Regions from separate parts of the Pseudomonas mohnii genome, predicted to be linked through region 1. Evidence: predicted binding sites of a transcription regulator. Region 1 holds the regulator's gene; each other region holds the start of a gene.
The links. The regulator FliA, encoded in region 1, starts transcription of late flagellar genes. The targets are predictions, from matches to a motif close to CTAAAGTTTNNNNNNNNNNNGCCGNTAA.
Positions count from the first base shown of each region.

Region 2: the regulator FliA is predicted to act here: its motif matches at 1,845-1,872, upstream of BLV61_RS06935 (methyl-accepting chemotaxis protein).
Region 3: the regulator FliA is predicted to act here: its motif matches at 1,720-1,747, upstream of BLV61_RS10660 (flagellar protein MotY).

Region 1 is NZ_FNRV01000001.1:1,754,042-1,759,124, forward strand. Features, by position in the region: gene BLV61_RS08270 (chemotaxis protein CheA) at 1-1,254, opposite strand, end outside; gene BLV61_RS08275 (protein phosphatase CheZ) at 1,309-2,097, opposite strand; gene BLV61_RS08280 (chemotaxis response regulator CheY) at 2,117-2,488, opposite strand; gene fliA (RNA polymerase sigma factor FliA) at 2,654-3,394, opposite strand; gene fleN (flagellar synthesis regulator FleN) at 3,391-4,221, opposite strand; gene flhF (flagellar biosynthesis GTPase FlhF) at 4,338-5,083, opposite strand, start outside.
Region 2 is NZ_FNRV01000001.1:1,470,732-1,475,814, reverse strand. Features, by position in the region: gene BLV61_RS06940 (alpha/beta family hydrolase) at 1-45, shown strand, start outside; gene BLV61_RS06935 (methyl-accepting chemotaxis protein) at 247-1,812, opposite strand; gene BLV61_RS06930 (CPBP family glutamic-type intramembrane protease) at 1,918-2,709, opposite strand; gene acnA (aconitate hydratase AcnA) at 2,901-5,083, opposite strand, start outside.
Region 3 is NZ_FNRV01000001.1:2,274,617-2,279,699, forward strand. Features, by position in the region: gene BLV61_RS10655 (argininosuccinate synthase) at 1-619, opposite strand, end outside; gene BLV61_RS10660 (flagellar protein MotY) at 749-1,654, opposite strand; gene pyrC (dihydroorotase) at 1,814-2,860, shown strand; gene rnt (ribonuclease T) at 2,857-3,534, shown strand; gene BLV61_RS10675 (peroxiredoxin) at 3,705-4,307, opposite strand; gene BLV61_RS10680 (bacterioferritin-associated ferredoxin) at 4,609-4,827, shown strand; gene bfr (bacterioferritin) at 5,026-5,083, shown strand, end outside.

The DNA.
Region 1 (5,083 bases):
GTTCGACACAGCCTTGGACATGGCCTCATCGGCGCTGTTGGCACCCAGGCGAACCAGGCGGTTACGCACCAACACCAATTCGCCGACCATGTTCATGATTTCGTCGAGACGTGCGGTGTCGACCCGCACGGTTGTCTCTGCTTCACTGGCCGGCTTTTCGTGCGCCGGGGCCGAGGCCGGGGCCGGGGCGCGGGCCGGAGCCGGTGCAGTGGCTGGCGCGGGTGCCGCGGCTGGCGCCGGTGCTTCGGCTTTAGGCTCGGTAGCCTTCGCCACCGGTTTCGGGGCCTCGGCCTTGGCCACGGGCGTCGCCACCGAAGCACTGGCGCCGGTAGCAGTACCGACTTCAGTGAACTTGCCTTTGCCGTGCAATTCGTCGAGCAGCGATTCGAACTCGTGATCGCTGATCAGATCGCTGCCCGCCACCGCGGCGTTTGGCGCTGCTGGCGTTGGCACCGAAGCGATGGCCGACTCCAGCGCATCGACAGCAAAGTTGCCCTTGCCGTGCAGCTGATCGAGCAAGGCTTCGAATTCGTCGTCGGTGATATCGGAGCTGTCGCCCGCCTCTTTCGGGGCTTGCGGTTCCGTGGGCGCAGCAGGCGTCGCCACCGCATCGACGGCGAACTGACCTTTACCGTGCAGTTGATCGAGCAACGACTCGAACTCGGCATCGGTGATTTCGTCACTGGCGGCGGCAGCGCCGTCCGGTACTGGAGCAGCTGCTGGCGCTTCAGCCTGGGCCTTGACGGCATTCAGCGAGTCCAGCAGTTGTTCGAATTCGTTGTCGGTGATGTCGCCCGAGTCGCTTTCGGCAACAGGCTCTTGCACCACTTCAACTGCGGGCGCAGGAGCCGCCTCGTCAGCGGTTTGCGGCTCGGCCAGACGGGCCAGCGCCGCAAGCAATTCGGGTGTGGCCGCCGTGATCGGACTGCGCTCGCGGACTTCGCCGAACATGCCGTTCACCGCGTCCAGTGCTTCGAGAACCACGTCCATCAATTCCGAGTCAACGCGACGCTCGCCCTTGCGCAGGATGTCGAACACGTTCTCGGCGATGTGACAGCACTCCACCAGCTCATTGAGCTGAAGGAAGCCGGCGCCCCCTTTTACAGTGTGAAAACCGCGAAAAATTGCATTGAGCAAGTCCGCATCATCCGGCCGGCTTTCCAGCTCGACCAGTTGCTCGGACAGTTGCTCTAGAATCTCGCCGGCCTCAACCAGGAAATCCTGAAGGATCTCTTCATCGGCGCCGAAGCTCATTAAGGGGGTGCTCCTACAGGTCTAAAAACCCAAAAAACCTAAAATTCTAAAACGCTAAAATCCCAGGCTGGATAACAAATCGTCCACATCGTCCTGACCGGACACAACGTCTTCTCTTTTATCGGCATGAATCTGCGGACCTTCACCCTGAGAGAGATGTTTTTGTGGATCTTTTTCTGCAAGCATCGCTTCACGGTCATGTTCGATGCCCGCGAAGCGGTCCACCTGACTGGCCATGAGCACGAGCTTGAGCAGGTTGCTTTCGACTTCGGTGACCAGAAGGGTCACACGCTTGATCACCTGACCGGTGAGGTCCTGGTAATCCTGGGCAAGCAGGATGTCGTTCAGGTTGCTCGACACCGCGCGGTTGTCTGCGCTGCTGCGCGACAGGAACCCGTCGACTCGCCGGGCCAGCTCGCGGAACTCTTCAGCCCCGACTTCGCGACGCATGAACCGCCCCCAGTCCGTGCTCAAGGCCTGGGCTTCATCAGCCAGGCTGTTGACCAGCGGCGTGGCGGTTTCCACCAGGTCCATGGTGCGGTTGGCTGCGGCCTCGGTCAGCTTGACCACATAACCCAGACGCTCGGTGGCGTCGGTGATCTGTGACACCTCCTCGGCTTGCGGCATGTGCGGGTCAATCTGGAAATTGACGATCGCACTATGCAGCTCGCGGGTGAGCTTGCCCACTTCCTGGTACAGGCCGCGGTCACGGGTCTGGTTGAGCTCATGGATCAATTGCACAGCATCGCCGAACCTGCCTTTTTCAAGGCTCGCGACCAGTTCGACGGCGTGTTTTTTCAGGGTCGATTCGAAATCGCCCTGCGATGATTCGTTATGTCCCATAGCTCCCCCGTGGCGCAGTTCAACCAATGCGTTCGAAAATCTTCTCGATTTTTTCTTTCAACGCCTGGGCCGTGAAGGGTTTGACCACATAGCCGTTAACGCCCGCCTGGGCCGCTTCGATGATCTGCTCGCGCTTGGCTTCAGCGGTCACCATCAACACTGGCAGATGCTTGAGTTTTTCATCGGCACGCACGTGGCGCAGCAGATCAATACCGGTCATGCCAGGCATGTTCCAGTCCGTCACCAGAAAGTCGATGCTCCCGCTGTTGAGAACCGGAATGGCAGTAGTGCCATCGTCGGCCTCGACCGTGTTGGTGAACCCAAGGTCACGCAACAGGTTTTTTATGATCCGCCGCATCGTTGAGAAGTCATCAACGATGAGGATTTTCATGTTCTTGTCCAATTCGACCTCCAAGCAGACTAAAACGCGCCCAGCACCTGGACGCGCCATTTCAATCAATCTGGCAAAGCACTTAATAACAGTCCGGAGTACAACGGATCGAGACCGGCGCGGTTAATACCCCACCAGTCACGTCGCAGTGCCCCCACACTGCCTTCAGCGCGCTCGCCACTCTCCCAAACGCCCCCGCAAGCGGGCCGCGCACTGGCTGTGTAACTGGCTGACCCGAGATTCGCTAACCCCCAGGACCTCACCGATTTCCTTGAGATTCAACTCTTCGTCGTAGTACAGCGCCAACACCAGTCGCTCGCGCTCCGGCAAATTGGCAATCGCATCCGCCAGCGCCGCCTGGAAGCGTTCATCTTCCAGATCGCGTGACGGCTCGAGATGAGCACTCGCGCCATCCTCGTGCAGCCCTTCGTGTTCGCCGTCCTGCAACAGATCGTCGAAGCTGAACAACCGGCTGCCCAGGGTGTCGTTCAAAATCCCGTAATAATCATCGAGACTCAATTGGAGTTCGGCCGCAACTTCGTGATCTTTAGCGTCACGGCCGGTTTTAGCTTCAATCGAGCGAATTGCGTCGCTGACCATGCGCGTGTTGCGGTGAACCGAACGAGGCGCCCAGTCCCCCTTGCGCACTTCATCGAGCATGGCGCCGCGGATTCGTATGCCCGCGTACGTTTCGAAACTCGCGCCTTTGCTGGCGTCGTATTTGGCCGACACTTCCAGCAGGCCGATCATCCCGGCCTGGATCAGGTCTTCGACCTGGACACTGGCCGGCAGACGCGCCAGCAAATGGTAGGCAATGCGTTTAACCAGTGGCGCGTAACGCTCGATCAACTCGTACTGCGCATCACGTGCCGACTTCTTGTAAAGGTTGTAACCGCTGGCGGTCATAGCACGGGTCCTGCCGTTTGTTGCACGAGGCGCTCAACGAAAAACTCCAGGTGTCCGCGCGGGTTGGCAGGCAGCGGCCAGGTGTCGACTTTTTGGGCTATAGCCTTGAACGCCAGCGAGCACTTGGAGCGCGGGAACGCTTCGTAGACGGCACGTTGCTTCTGTACCGCCTTGCGTACGCTTTCGTCGTAAGGCACGGCACCGACATATTGCAGGGCGACGTCGAGAAAGCGATCCGTGACCTTGGTCAGTTTGGCGAACAGATTGCGGCCTTCCTGCGGGCTCTGCGCCATGTTGGCCAGGACCCGGAAACGGTTCATGCCGTAATCGCGGTTGAGCAATTTGATCAAGGCGTAGGCGTCGGTGATCGAAGTCGGCTCATCGCAGACCACCAGCAAGACTTCCTGCGCCGCGCGAACAAAACTGACTACCGAGTCACCAATACCCGCAGCGGTGTCGATCACCAGTACGTCGAGGTTGTCGCCGATGTCGCTGAAGGCCTGGATCAGGCCGGCGTGTTGCGCCGGACTCAGATGAACCATGCTCTGGGTGCCGGACGCGGCCGGCACGATGCGGATGCCGCCCGGCCCCTGCAACAGGACGTCACGCAGCTCGCAGCGGCCTTCGATTACGTCGGCCAGGGTACGTTTGGGTGTCAGGCCCAGGAGAACGTCGACGTTCGCCAGCCCCAGGTCGGCGTCCAGCAGCATGACGCGACGGCCAAGCTCAGCTAAAGCCAGGGACAAGTTCACTGACACGTTAGTCTTCCCGACGCCACCTTTGCCGCCGGTCACCGCGATCACCTGTACGGGATGCATGCTGCCCATGTTATTTCTTTACCTTGTCTTGCATAGACGGAGGCCACATTACTGGCTGCGCGTTCTCAACCGGAACAATGCATGGCAGACCATCGATGTAGGTACAAAAACTATTCATTTTTACCTCAGCCAACCTGCTTTGTCGGACTGTGGTAGATGTCAGCGAACATGTCAGCCATGGCTTCTTCGCTGGGTTCTTCCTGCATTTGCACGCTAACGGCGCGACTGACCAACTGATGACGACGCGGCAGATGCACATCATCCGGAATCCGCGGGCCATCGGTCAGGTAGGCCACCGGCAGTTCATGACTGATGGCCAGGCTCAACACCTCGCCCAGACTGGCCGTTTCATCCAGTTTAGTCAGGATGCAGCCGGCGAGCCCGCAGCGCTTGTAACTGTGATAAGCGGCGGTTAGAACCTGTTTCTGGCTGGTGGTTGCCAGAACCAGATAATTTTTCGATTTGATGCCCCGACCGGCCAGGCTTTCGAGCTGCATGCGCAGGGCCGGATCACTGGCCTGTAGGCCGGCGGTATCGATCAGCACCACGCGCTTGCGCAGCAAGGGATCCAGCGCCTGCACCAGGGATTGCCCCGGATCGACATGGGTCACCGACACATTGAGAATCCGACCAAGGGTCTTGAGCTGCTCCTGGGCACCGATGCGGAAGCTGTCCATGCTCACCAGCGCGATGTTCTGCGGGCCGTACTTGAGCACGTAACGGGCGGCCAGCTTGGCCAGGGTGGTGGTCTTGCCCATGCCGGCGGGGCCGACCATGGCAATCACGCCGCCCTCTTCCAGCGGCTCCATTTCCGGCGTAGCGATCATCCGCGCCAGGTGCGCCAGCAGCATGCGCCAGGCCTGACGGGGTT
Region 2 (5,083 bases), 280 kb from region 1:
CACTTGGCGGCAGCAGCGCAGAAGGTGGCTTCATTCCTTCAATGAGGTTTTGCTGAGGTTGTGATGATCCCATCGCGAGCGGGCTCGCTCACACAGTGATGGGTTGTGTGGCTTGATGGGCTGAACCACGCGAAGCCCTGTGGAAGCAGCTTGCTCGCGATGAGGGACTGCCAGGCGGCATCCCGTTCACAGGCTCAAAAAAACCCGGAAGCTTTCGCGATCCGGGTTTTGTTTTTCCAGCAGCAATCAGCGGTTGAACCGCTCCACCAACGAATACTGGGTATTCGCGGTTTTGGTCAGCTCTTCACTCAGCAGCGCCGAGTTCTGAGCCTGTTCCGAGGTCTGGTCAGCGAGGATGGAAATGTTGCTGATGTTGCGGCTGATCTCCTCGGCGACCGAGCTTTGCTCTTCGGTCGCGGCAGCGATCTGGGTGGTCATGTCCGTGATGTTGGCCACCGCTTCGCTGATGCCGACCAAGGCCTGATCCGCTTCCAGTACCCGCGCCACGCCTTCTTCAGCCTGACGATGCCCGGCTTCCATGGTCTGCACCGCTGTGCTGGCCGTTTGCTGGAGCTTGGCGATCAGGGCGTGAATCTGCCCGGTGGATTCGCTGGTGCGTTGCGCCAATTGGCGTACTTCATCGGCCACCACTGCAAAACCGCGACCCATCTCACCGGCGCGGGCCGCTTCGATGGCAGCGTTGAGTGCCAGCAGGTTGGTCTGGTCGGCGATGCCTTTGATTACGTCGACCACGCCGCCGATTTCGTCGCTGTCCTTGGCCAGTTGGGTCACGGTCTGTCCGGTTTCCCCGACCACCACCGACAGGCGCTGAATGGCTTCGCGGGTTTCCCCGGCGATGTCACGGCCGCGACTGGTCAGGCGATTGGCTTCCTGGGTAGCGTCGGCGGTGCGTTGCACGTGGCTGGCGACTTCCTGGGTGGTGGCGGCCATCTCATTGACGGCGGTGGCCACCTGCTCGGTTTCGACGCGCTGGCGCTCCAGGCCCGAGGAACTGTTGTGGGCCAGGGTGTCGGATTGTTTCGCCTGGTCGGTCAGGTGCTCGGCGGTGTCCTGCAGGCGGGTCAGGCAGGTTTTCAGGCGGGCTTCCTGGCTGAGGATCGACATCTCCAGGCGTGCCTGGGCACCGCTGCTGTCGGTATACATCTGCGCGATCAGCGGGTCGGACGTGGTCTGCTCGGCCAGTCGCAGCAAGCGCTTGATCCCGCGTTGTTGCCAGCTCAGGCCCATCAGGCCCAGCGGCACCGAGAGACCGGCGGCCAGGGCAAACCCCCAGTGGGAGTTCAGCGTGGCGCCAATCATGAAACTCAGTTGGCTGACCAGGATGAACGGCAACCAGTCCTGCAGTATCGGCAACCATTTATCGGAGGAAGGAATGGCCGACTTGCCCTGATTGATGCGCTGGTAAAGCGCTTCGGCACGGCGGATCTGCTCGGCGGTGGGCTTGACCCGCACCGACTCGTAACCGATCACCTGATTGCCTTCGAAGATCGGTGTCACATAGGCGTTGACCCAGTAGTGATCACCGCTCTTGCAGCGATTCTTGACGATACCCATCCATGGCAAGCCTTGTTTCAGTGTTGCCCACATGTGCGAGAACACCGCGGCCGGGACGTCGGGGTGACGCACCAGGTTGTGCGGGGCACGGATCAGTTCTTCCTGAGAAAACCCGCTGATGTCGACGAAGTCGTCGTTGCAGTAGGTGATCAGGCCTTTGGCATCAGTGGTGGAAATCAACCGTTGCTGAGCTGGAAAGGTCCGTTCGCGTTGTGTAATTGGTTGGTTGTTACGCATGGCTTTTTTTATCCGCAAGGCTTTCAAGTGCTGTATCGGCACCCATGGCCATTTGTTGAGACGATTTTTCGATTATCGGTGGCGCGTCGCAAAATGACCCATGCGTCAGCCCGTGAGCATTGGATAGGTGAACAGTCCGAAGTGCAGCAGGTTCAAACCGAAGTGGGTGGCGATGGCGGCAGACAGTCCGCCAAAACGGTAGGCCAGACCATAACCGACGCCGGCCAGGCTCGCCAGCAGTACCCATTGCCAGCCCGCACCGGCATGCGCCAGGCCGAACAGCAGTGAGGTGAGCAGCAGGGCGAGGTTTTCGCCATAAGCCAGGTTTTTCAGGCAACGGTTCAGGCCACCCTGTATATAGCCGCGAAAGAGTGCTTCTTCGACCAGTGTTACCAGTAGCAAGTTGTTGAGCAGCCAGATCCAGGCCTGGTCCGGCCATTTCGGCGCCCAAGCGATGACGCCCAGCAACAGCGCGCCACCCAGTGCCAGCACCGCACTCAAGGTCAACGCCAGCGCGGTGGCATACAGGGACACTCGCAACGACCGCTGGCCGACAATCCATGGGCACACCAACAACAGCCAGAAACCGATCAGGGGTTTGTCCAGATTCAGGTACATGGAAAACGGCAAGGCGTCGTCGGTGAAGCGCTGGGGGGCGATAACGCGACCATTGTAGAAACCGGGCAGCCAGTGCAGCGCCAGTGCCAGGGCCAGAAAGATGAACAGGCCGTGGCCGAGGTAGCGGCCGAACTGAATTGTTTGCTGGCGAGCGGCGAAAGCGGCCATCAGCAACAACGCGACGGAGATTCCGGCGAACCAGCCGAGGTGACCATAGGCCAGGGCCATGCCGTAGCCGAGGGAGAGCAGGGCCAGAAATGTCCATGGCAGGGCGAGCATTGCAAGTCCTTGTGTCTGACGTGCTGTGGGGTGACCCCATCTCCGGTGCAGGAGCGAGCTTGCTCGCGATAGCAGAGGGTCATTCATCATCGTCCATGAATGGTACACCGTCATCGCGAGCAAGCTTGCACATGGATTTTTGTGATCCCAAAAAAACACCGCCCGAAGGCGGTGTCTTTGTCAGCACGCCGTCATGAGGCAATCAACTGGCGCAACACGTAATGCAAGATCCCTCCCGACTTGAAGTATTCCACTTCGTTCAGCGTATCGATTCGGCACAGCACCTCGATTTTCTCGCTCTTGCCGTCTTCACGGGTGATGACCAGGTTCAGGTTCATCCGTGGCGTCAGCTCGACGCCGGTCAGACCCTGGATGTCCAGGGTTTCCTTGCCGGTCAGGTTCAGGCTTTTGCGATTTTGATCGAGTTTGAACTGCAGCGGCAGCACGCCCATTCCCACCAGATTGGAGCGGTGAATACGCTCGAAGCTTTCGGCGATGACCGCTTTGACCCCCAGCAGATTAGTGCCCTTGGCCGCCCAGTCCCGGCTCGACCCGGTGCCGTATTCTTGCCCTGCGATCACCACCAGCGGCGTGCCCGAGGCTTGATAGCGCATCGCCGCGTCGTAGATCGCCAGTTTCTCGCCGGTCGGTATATAGAGGGTGTTGCCACCTTCTTCGCCGCCGAGCATTTCGTTGCGAATACGAATATTGGCGAAGGTGCCGCGCATCATCACTTCATGGTTGCCGCGCCGCGAACCGTAGGAGTTGAAGTCCCGTGGCTCCACGCCTTTCTCGCGCAGATAGCGCCCCGCCGGGCTGTCGGCCTTGATGTTGCCGGCCGGGGAAATGTGGTCGGTGGTCACCGAATCGCCCAGCAGCGCGAGGACGCGGGCGCCGGCAATGTCCTTGACCACGGGGGGCGGCCCGCCGATGTCATCGAAGAACGGTGGATGCTGGATGTAGGTCGAATCCGCCTGCCAGACGTAAGTCGCGGCCTGCGGCACTTCGATGGCTTGCCACTGCTCGTCGCCGGCGAACACTTCGGCGTACTCCTTGTGGAACATCGCGGTGTTGACTTGCTCCACGGCTTCGGCGATTTCCTTGCTGCTCGGCCAGATATCGCGCAGGTACACCAGGTTGCCGTGTTGGTCTTTGCCCAGCGGCTCGGTGCTGAGGTCGATGCGCACGGTGCCCGCCAATGCATAGGCGACCACCAGCGGTGGGGAGGCCAGCCAGTTGGTTTTCACCAGCGGATGCACCCGGCCCTCAAAGTTGCGGTTGCCCGAGAGCACCGAGGCCACGGTCAGGTCGGCCTGCTGGATGGCTTTTTCGATCGGTTCCGACAGCGGCCCGGAGTTGCCGATGCAGGTGGTGCAGCCGTAGCCGACCAGGGCGAAACCCAGTTGATCCAGATACTGCGTGAGCCCGGCTGCCTTGTAGTAGTCGGTGACCACTTTCGAGCCAGGAGCCAGCGAGCTTTTCACCCAGGGTTTGCGTTGCAGGCCTCTTTCCACGGCTTTTTTCGCCACCAGCCCGGCGGCCATCATGACGCTCGGATTGGAGGTGTTGGTGCAGGAGGTGATCGCGGCAATCACCACCGCGCCGTTTTTCAGCCGATGGGTCTGGCCTTCGTATTCATAGTCCGCTTCGCCGGCCATGTCCGCATTGCCCACGGCCACACCGCCACCGCCCTCGCTTTCGAGGCGGCCTTCTTCCTTGCTGGTGGGTTTGAGCTGGACGCCGAGGAAATCGCTGAACGCTTGCGCGACGTTCGGCAGCGACACGCGGTCTTGCGGGCGTTTCGGCCCGGCGAGGCTGGCTTCGACGCTGCCCATGTCCAGCGCGAGGCTGTCGGTGAATACGGGTTCTTTGCCCGGCAGGCGCCACAGGCCCTGCGCCTTGCTGTAGGCCTCGACCAATTTGACGGTCGAGAGGGGGCGGCCGGACAGACGCAGATACTCCAGCGTCACCTCGTCCACCGGGAAGAAACCGCAGGTGGCGCCGTATTCCGGGGCCATGTTGGCGATGGTCGCGCGGTCGGCCAACGGCAAGTCAGCCAGCCCGTCACCATAGAATTCGACGAACTTGCCGACCACGCCTTTCTTGCGCAGCATCTGGGTGACCGTCAGCACCAGGTCGGTGGCGGTGATGCCTTCCTTGAGTTTGCCGCTGAGCTTGAAGCCGATCACTTCGGGAATCAGCATCGACACCGGCTGGCCGAGCATCGCCGCTTCCGCTTCGATCCCGCCAACGCCCCAGCCGAGCACGCCAAGGCCGTTGATCATGGTGGTGTGGGAGTCGGTGCCCACCAGTGTGTCCGGGAAGGCGTAGGTGCGTCCGTCCTCGTCCTTGGTCCAGACCGTGCGACCGAGGT
Region 3 (5,083 bases), 520 kb from region 1:
GCCACATGTCTTCTTCGTGCTCGGTCCAGGTGTCTTCCAGCACGCCGCCTTCATAGGAGATGTGCAGCAGGTTGGCATCCATCGAGTACGGGGATTTCTTCTTGCCGTGACGCTCGATCGGGATTGCATGCTTCTCGGCGTAGTCCATCAGCTTCTCGCGGGACAGCAGGTCCCACTCGCGCCAAGGGGCAATCACTTTCACACCTGGTTTCAAGGCATAGGCGCCCAGTTCGAAACGAACCTGGTCGTTACCCTTGCCGGTGGCGCCGTGGGAAATGGCGTCTGCGCCGGTTTCGTTGGCGATTTCGATCAGGCGTTTGGCGATCAACGGACGAGCGATGGAAGTACCCAGCAGGTACTCGCCTTCGTAAACGGTGTTGGCGCGGAACATCGGGAAAACGAAATCGCGCACGAACTCTTCGCGTAAGTCGTCGATGTAGATCTCTTTCACGCCCATGGCCTGAGCCTTGGCGCGTGCCGGTTCGACCTCTTCGCCCTGACCCAGGTCAGCGGTGAAGGTCACCACTTCACAGTTATAAGTATCCTGCAGCCACTTGAGGATCACCGAAGTGTCCAGGCCGCCGGAATACGCCAGAACGACCTTGTTTACGTCCGCCATGCCATCACTCCACGGGGTTCTACGGAAAGCCGGGAAGTCTACCGCTCATGCAGGATAATTTACAGAGGCGCGACAGCTTATGACGACGAAGCGACAGATTATGTCGAGAGCGCGACGATGACCGGCGAGTCAGGAGGTCGCCGATGTGGATGGCTTCGTGGCTTGCGGGGCCACCTGCTCTGGCGGAGCTCCGCGTTCCAGGCGAACGGCGACCCGACGGTTCTTGGCCCGGTTGGCATTGTTTGTATTGGGTGCCAGTGGGTAACGCTCACCGTGGAAGCGCATGGTGACCTGCGATTCCTGAATGCCATTGGCCTTGAAGAATTCCATGACCGCCAGGGCCCGGCGCCGTGACAGGTCACGGTTGGTCAGGCGGTTGCCGCTGTTGTCGGAATGACCGTCGAGCTCGATGTGATTGACCGTCGGATCGGCCTTCATGTACTCCAGCATCACCTGCAGCTTGGCTTTCGCCGCCGCATCCAGGTCGATACCGCCACCAGGGAAACCGACTTCGGATTGTTTCACCTGCTCGAAGTTCTGCGGCAACAACTTCGCCACGCAACCCTGATAGTCGGCAAACGCCTTGCTGAACTTGACCGGAAGCAACCGCACTTCCGACACACGCCCATCCCCCGAAGAATGCCGGATCACAGGGCTGCGTCCGTCCATCAGGCCACTGATCAATCGCCCCGCCTGCACCTGCGAACTGTTGAACAGCACATTGCCGCTGCCGATTCTCACCGAACCCAGGTTGATATCGCCCCGCCCCGGTTGCCACGGCGCCGCCGCCGCCAGCAAGGTGGCCGACCCGCCACCCATCATGGCGTTGTAGGCATTCAGACGAAACGTCGCCTGCTCGCCAGCACGGCGCACGAATTGTCCCGAGCCAAAATCAGTGATCGGCTGGGTCAGTCTGCATTCGAACTTGTCACCTTCGACCGTCCACTCGATGCTCTCCAGTCGGGTCTGGAAAGTGAGCGCCATCGCAGGAAGGCTGGCAAACACACTGAGCAAGGCTAAATAACGCTGGCGCACGGGAGGCTCCACTGGCTTCTACAACAAAAAGACCGACACACATATGTTTACGGCATACCTGTTGGATATCGGAAGCTTCCCGTAAAACTTGATAGCGAGTGCCTGCAAGAGTCTTTTCCGGTAGCATTCCCCTCAGTTTGACCCGCCTGGAATCCCCTCATGTCCGACCGCCTGACCCTGCTGCGTCCCGACGACTGGCACATTCATCTTCGCGATGGTGCCGTGTTGACCAATACCGTTGCGGATGTTGCGCGCACCTTTGGTCGCGCCATCATCATGCCCAACCTGGTTCCGCCGGTCCGTAATGCGGCTGAGGCCGACGGCTATCGCCAGCGGATTCTCGCTGCTCGCCCGGCCGGCAGCCATTTCGAACCGCTGATGGTCCTGTACCTGACCGACCGCACCCAGCCTGAAGAAATTCGCGAGGCCAAGGCCTGCGGTTTCGTCCACGCCGCCAAGTTGTACCCGGCCGGCGCGACCACCAACTCGGACTCTGGCGTCACCAGCATCGACAAGATCTTTCCCGCACTGGAGGCCATGGCCGAAGTCGGAATGCCCTTGCTGATCCACGGCGAAGTCACCCGTGGCGATGTCGATGTATTCGACCGCGAAAAGATCTTCATCGATGAGCACATGCGCCGTGTGGTCGAGCGTTTCCCGACCCTGAAAGTGGTGTTCGAACACATCACGACCACCGACGCCGTGCAGTTCGTCAACTCGGCTTCGGCCAACGTGGGCGCGACCATCACAGCGCATCACCTGCTATACAACCGCAACCACATGCTGGTGGGCGGGATTCGTCCGCACTTCTACTGCCTGCCGATCCTCAAGCGCAATACGCACCAGGAAGCCCTGCTCGACGCCGCCACCAGCGGCAGCGAGAAGTTCTTCCTCGGCACAGACTCGGCGCCCCACGCCCAGCATGCCAAAGAAGCCGCTTGTGGCTGCGCTGGCTGCTACACCGCCTATGCCGCGATCGAGTTGTATGCCGAAGCCTTCGAACAGCGCAATGCGCTGGACAAGCTGGAAGCCTTCGCCAGCCTCAACGGCCCGCGTTTCTATGGCCTGCCGGCGAACACCGATCGCATCACCCTGGTCCGCGAAGAATGGACCGCCCCCACCAGCCTGCCGTTTGGCGAGCTGACCGTTATCCCGCTGCGCGCCGGTGAAAAACTGCGCTGGCGCCTGCTGGAGGAACACGCGTGAGTGAAGAGCATTTCGACGACGAACAGGAAGGTCATGGCGGCGGAGGCGGTCCCCGTCATCCAATGGCTGCCAGGTTTCGTGGTTACCTGCCCGTTGTCGTCGACGTAGAAACCGGTGGTTTCAACTCGGCCACCGACGCCCTGCTGGAAATTGCCGCGACCACCATCGCCATGGATGAAAAGGGGTTTGTGTACCCGGATCACACCTACTTCTTCCGTGTCGAGCCGTTCGAAGGCGCGAACATCGAAGCCGCCGCCCTGGAATTCACCGGGATCAAGCTCGATCACCCGTTGCGCATGGCCGTGAGTGAAGAAACAGCCCTGAACGACATCTTCCGTGGCGTACGCAAGGCCCTCAAGGCCAATGGATGCAAACGGGCGATCCTGGTCGGGCACAACAGCAGCTTCGACTTGGGTTTCCTCAACGCTGCGGTTGCGCGCCTGGACATGAAGCGCAATCCGTTTCACCCGTTCTCCAGTTTCGATACCGCGACCCTGGCCGGTCTGGCTTACGGCCAAACCGTGCTGGCCAAGGCCTGTCAGGCAGCCGATATCGACTTCGATGGTCGCGAGGCTCACTCGGCTCGCTACGACACCGAGAAGACGGCCGAGCTGTTCTGCGGCATCGTCAACCGCTGGAAACAGATGGGCGGCTGGGAAGATTTCGACGATTGACCTGTAGGAGCGAACCTGCTCGCGATAGTGGTCAACGATAACGCGGGGGATCTGGCTCTTTGCGGTATCCAGCGTTCATCGCTAGCAGGCTCGCTCCTACAGAAAGCATAAAAAAACACCCATAAAAAAACCGGCCTCGAAGGCCGGTTTTTTTGTACCTGGAACGTGCCTTACAGCGCAGCAGCGTGCTCAGTCAGGTAAGCCGCAACGCCTTCTGGCGAAGCGTTCATGCCTTTGTCGCCTTTTTTCCAGTTGGCAGGGCAAACTTCGCCGTGCTCTTCGTGGAATTGCAGAGCGTCGACCAGACGGATCAGCTCTTCCATGTTACGGCCCAGTGGCAGGTCGTTGACGATCTGCGAGCGAACAACGCCTTTGTCGTCGATCAGGAACGCGCCACGGAAAGCAACGCCGTCAGCGGACTGAACGTCGTAGGCCTTCATGATTTCCTGCTTGATGTCGGCAGCCATGGTGTAACCCACCTGGCCAATACCGCCGTTGTTCACCGGGGTGTTGCGCCATGCGTTGTGGGTGAAGTGCGAGTCGATCGACACAGCAACCACTTCCACGTTGCGCGCCTTGAAGTCAGCCAGGCGGTGGTCCAGAGCGATCAGCTCGGACGGGCAAACGAAGGTGAAGTCCAGCGGGTAGAAGAACACCAGGCCGTATTTGCCTTTGATGGCCGAAGACAGGGTGAAGCTGTCAACGATTTCGCCATTGCCGAGTACGGCCGGTACGGTGAAGTCAGGGGCTTGTTTGCCTACGAGTACGCTCATTGGATATCTCCTGGTGTAGAAACGTAAAAACAAGGTTGGTGCCAGCCTGCCACCCTCAGGCGACAGCCCTGTGACACAAACCCGTTTCGGAAAGACCGGCCATCATACACTGCGTGTTTGACCTGTCCTCAACGGTTTTTCCCTCGATGCCTGAAAACGCCAGGCCGGATTTCGTTTCACCCGTGGTGGAAGCAACCGTTCGTCAGTACCGGGAAAAGCGTTCATAAAGCACTTTGACAATCATTCTCGTTAACATTAAGATCCACGGCATTCGAGCATAAACAAGCGACGGTCTTCACTTATGTATGTTTGCCTCTGCACTGGCGTCACCGACGGCCAAATCCGCGATGCGATCTATGAAGGATGCTGCAGCTACAAGGAAGTCCGCCAGGCTACCGGCGTTGCCGGTCAATGCGGCAAATGTGCCTGCCTCGCCAAGGAAGTGGTACGCGAGACCCTGACGAAACTGCAAACGGCCCAGGCAGCGATTCCTTTTCCAGCAGAATTTACAGCAGCATAAATACCGTATTTCAAAAAACCGGACGCCTGTCCGGTTTTTTTATGCCCGCAAATCAATCGCTTATGTTCCAGACGCGGAACACAAACATTCTTATTCCTATTAATTTTCATATAAGTTTCAATAACTTAGGTTTGACACTATTAAGTGTGCAGCTCAAACTCCGACTTATTGATAGCTAATAAAGGGCAGGACCCCATCATGAAAGGCGACGTAACAGTCATCCAGCATCTCAACAAAATCCTTGGCAATGAGCTGG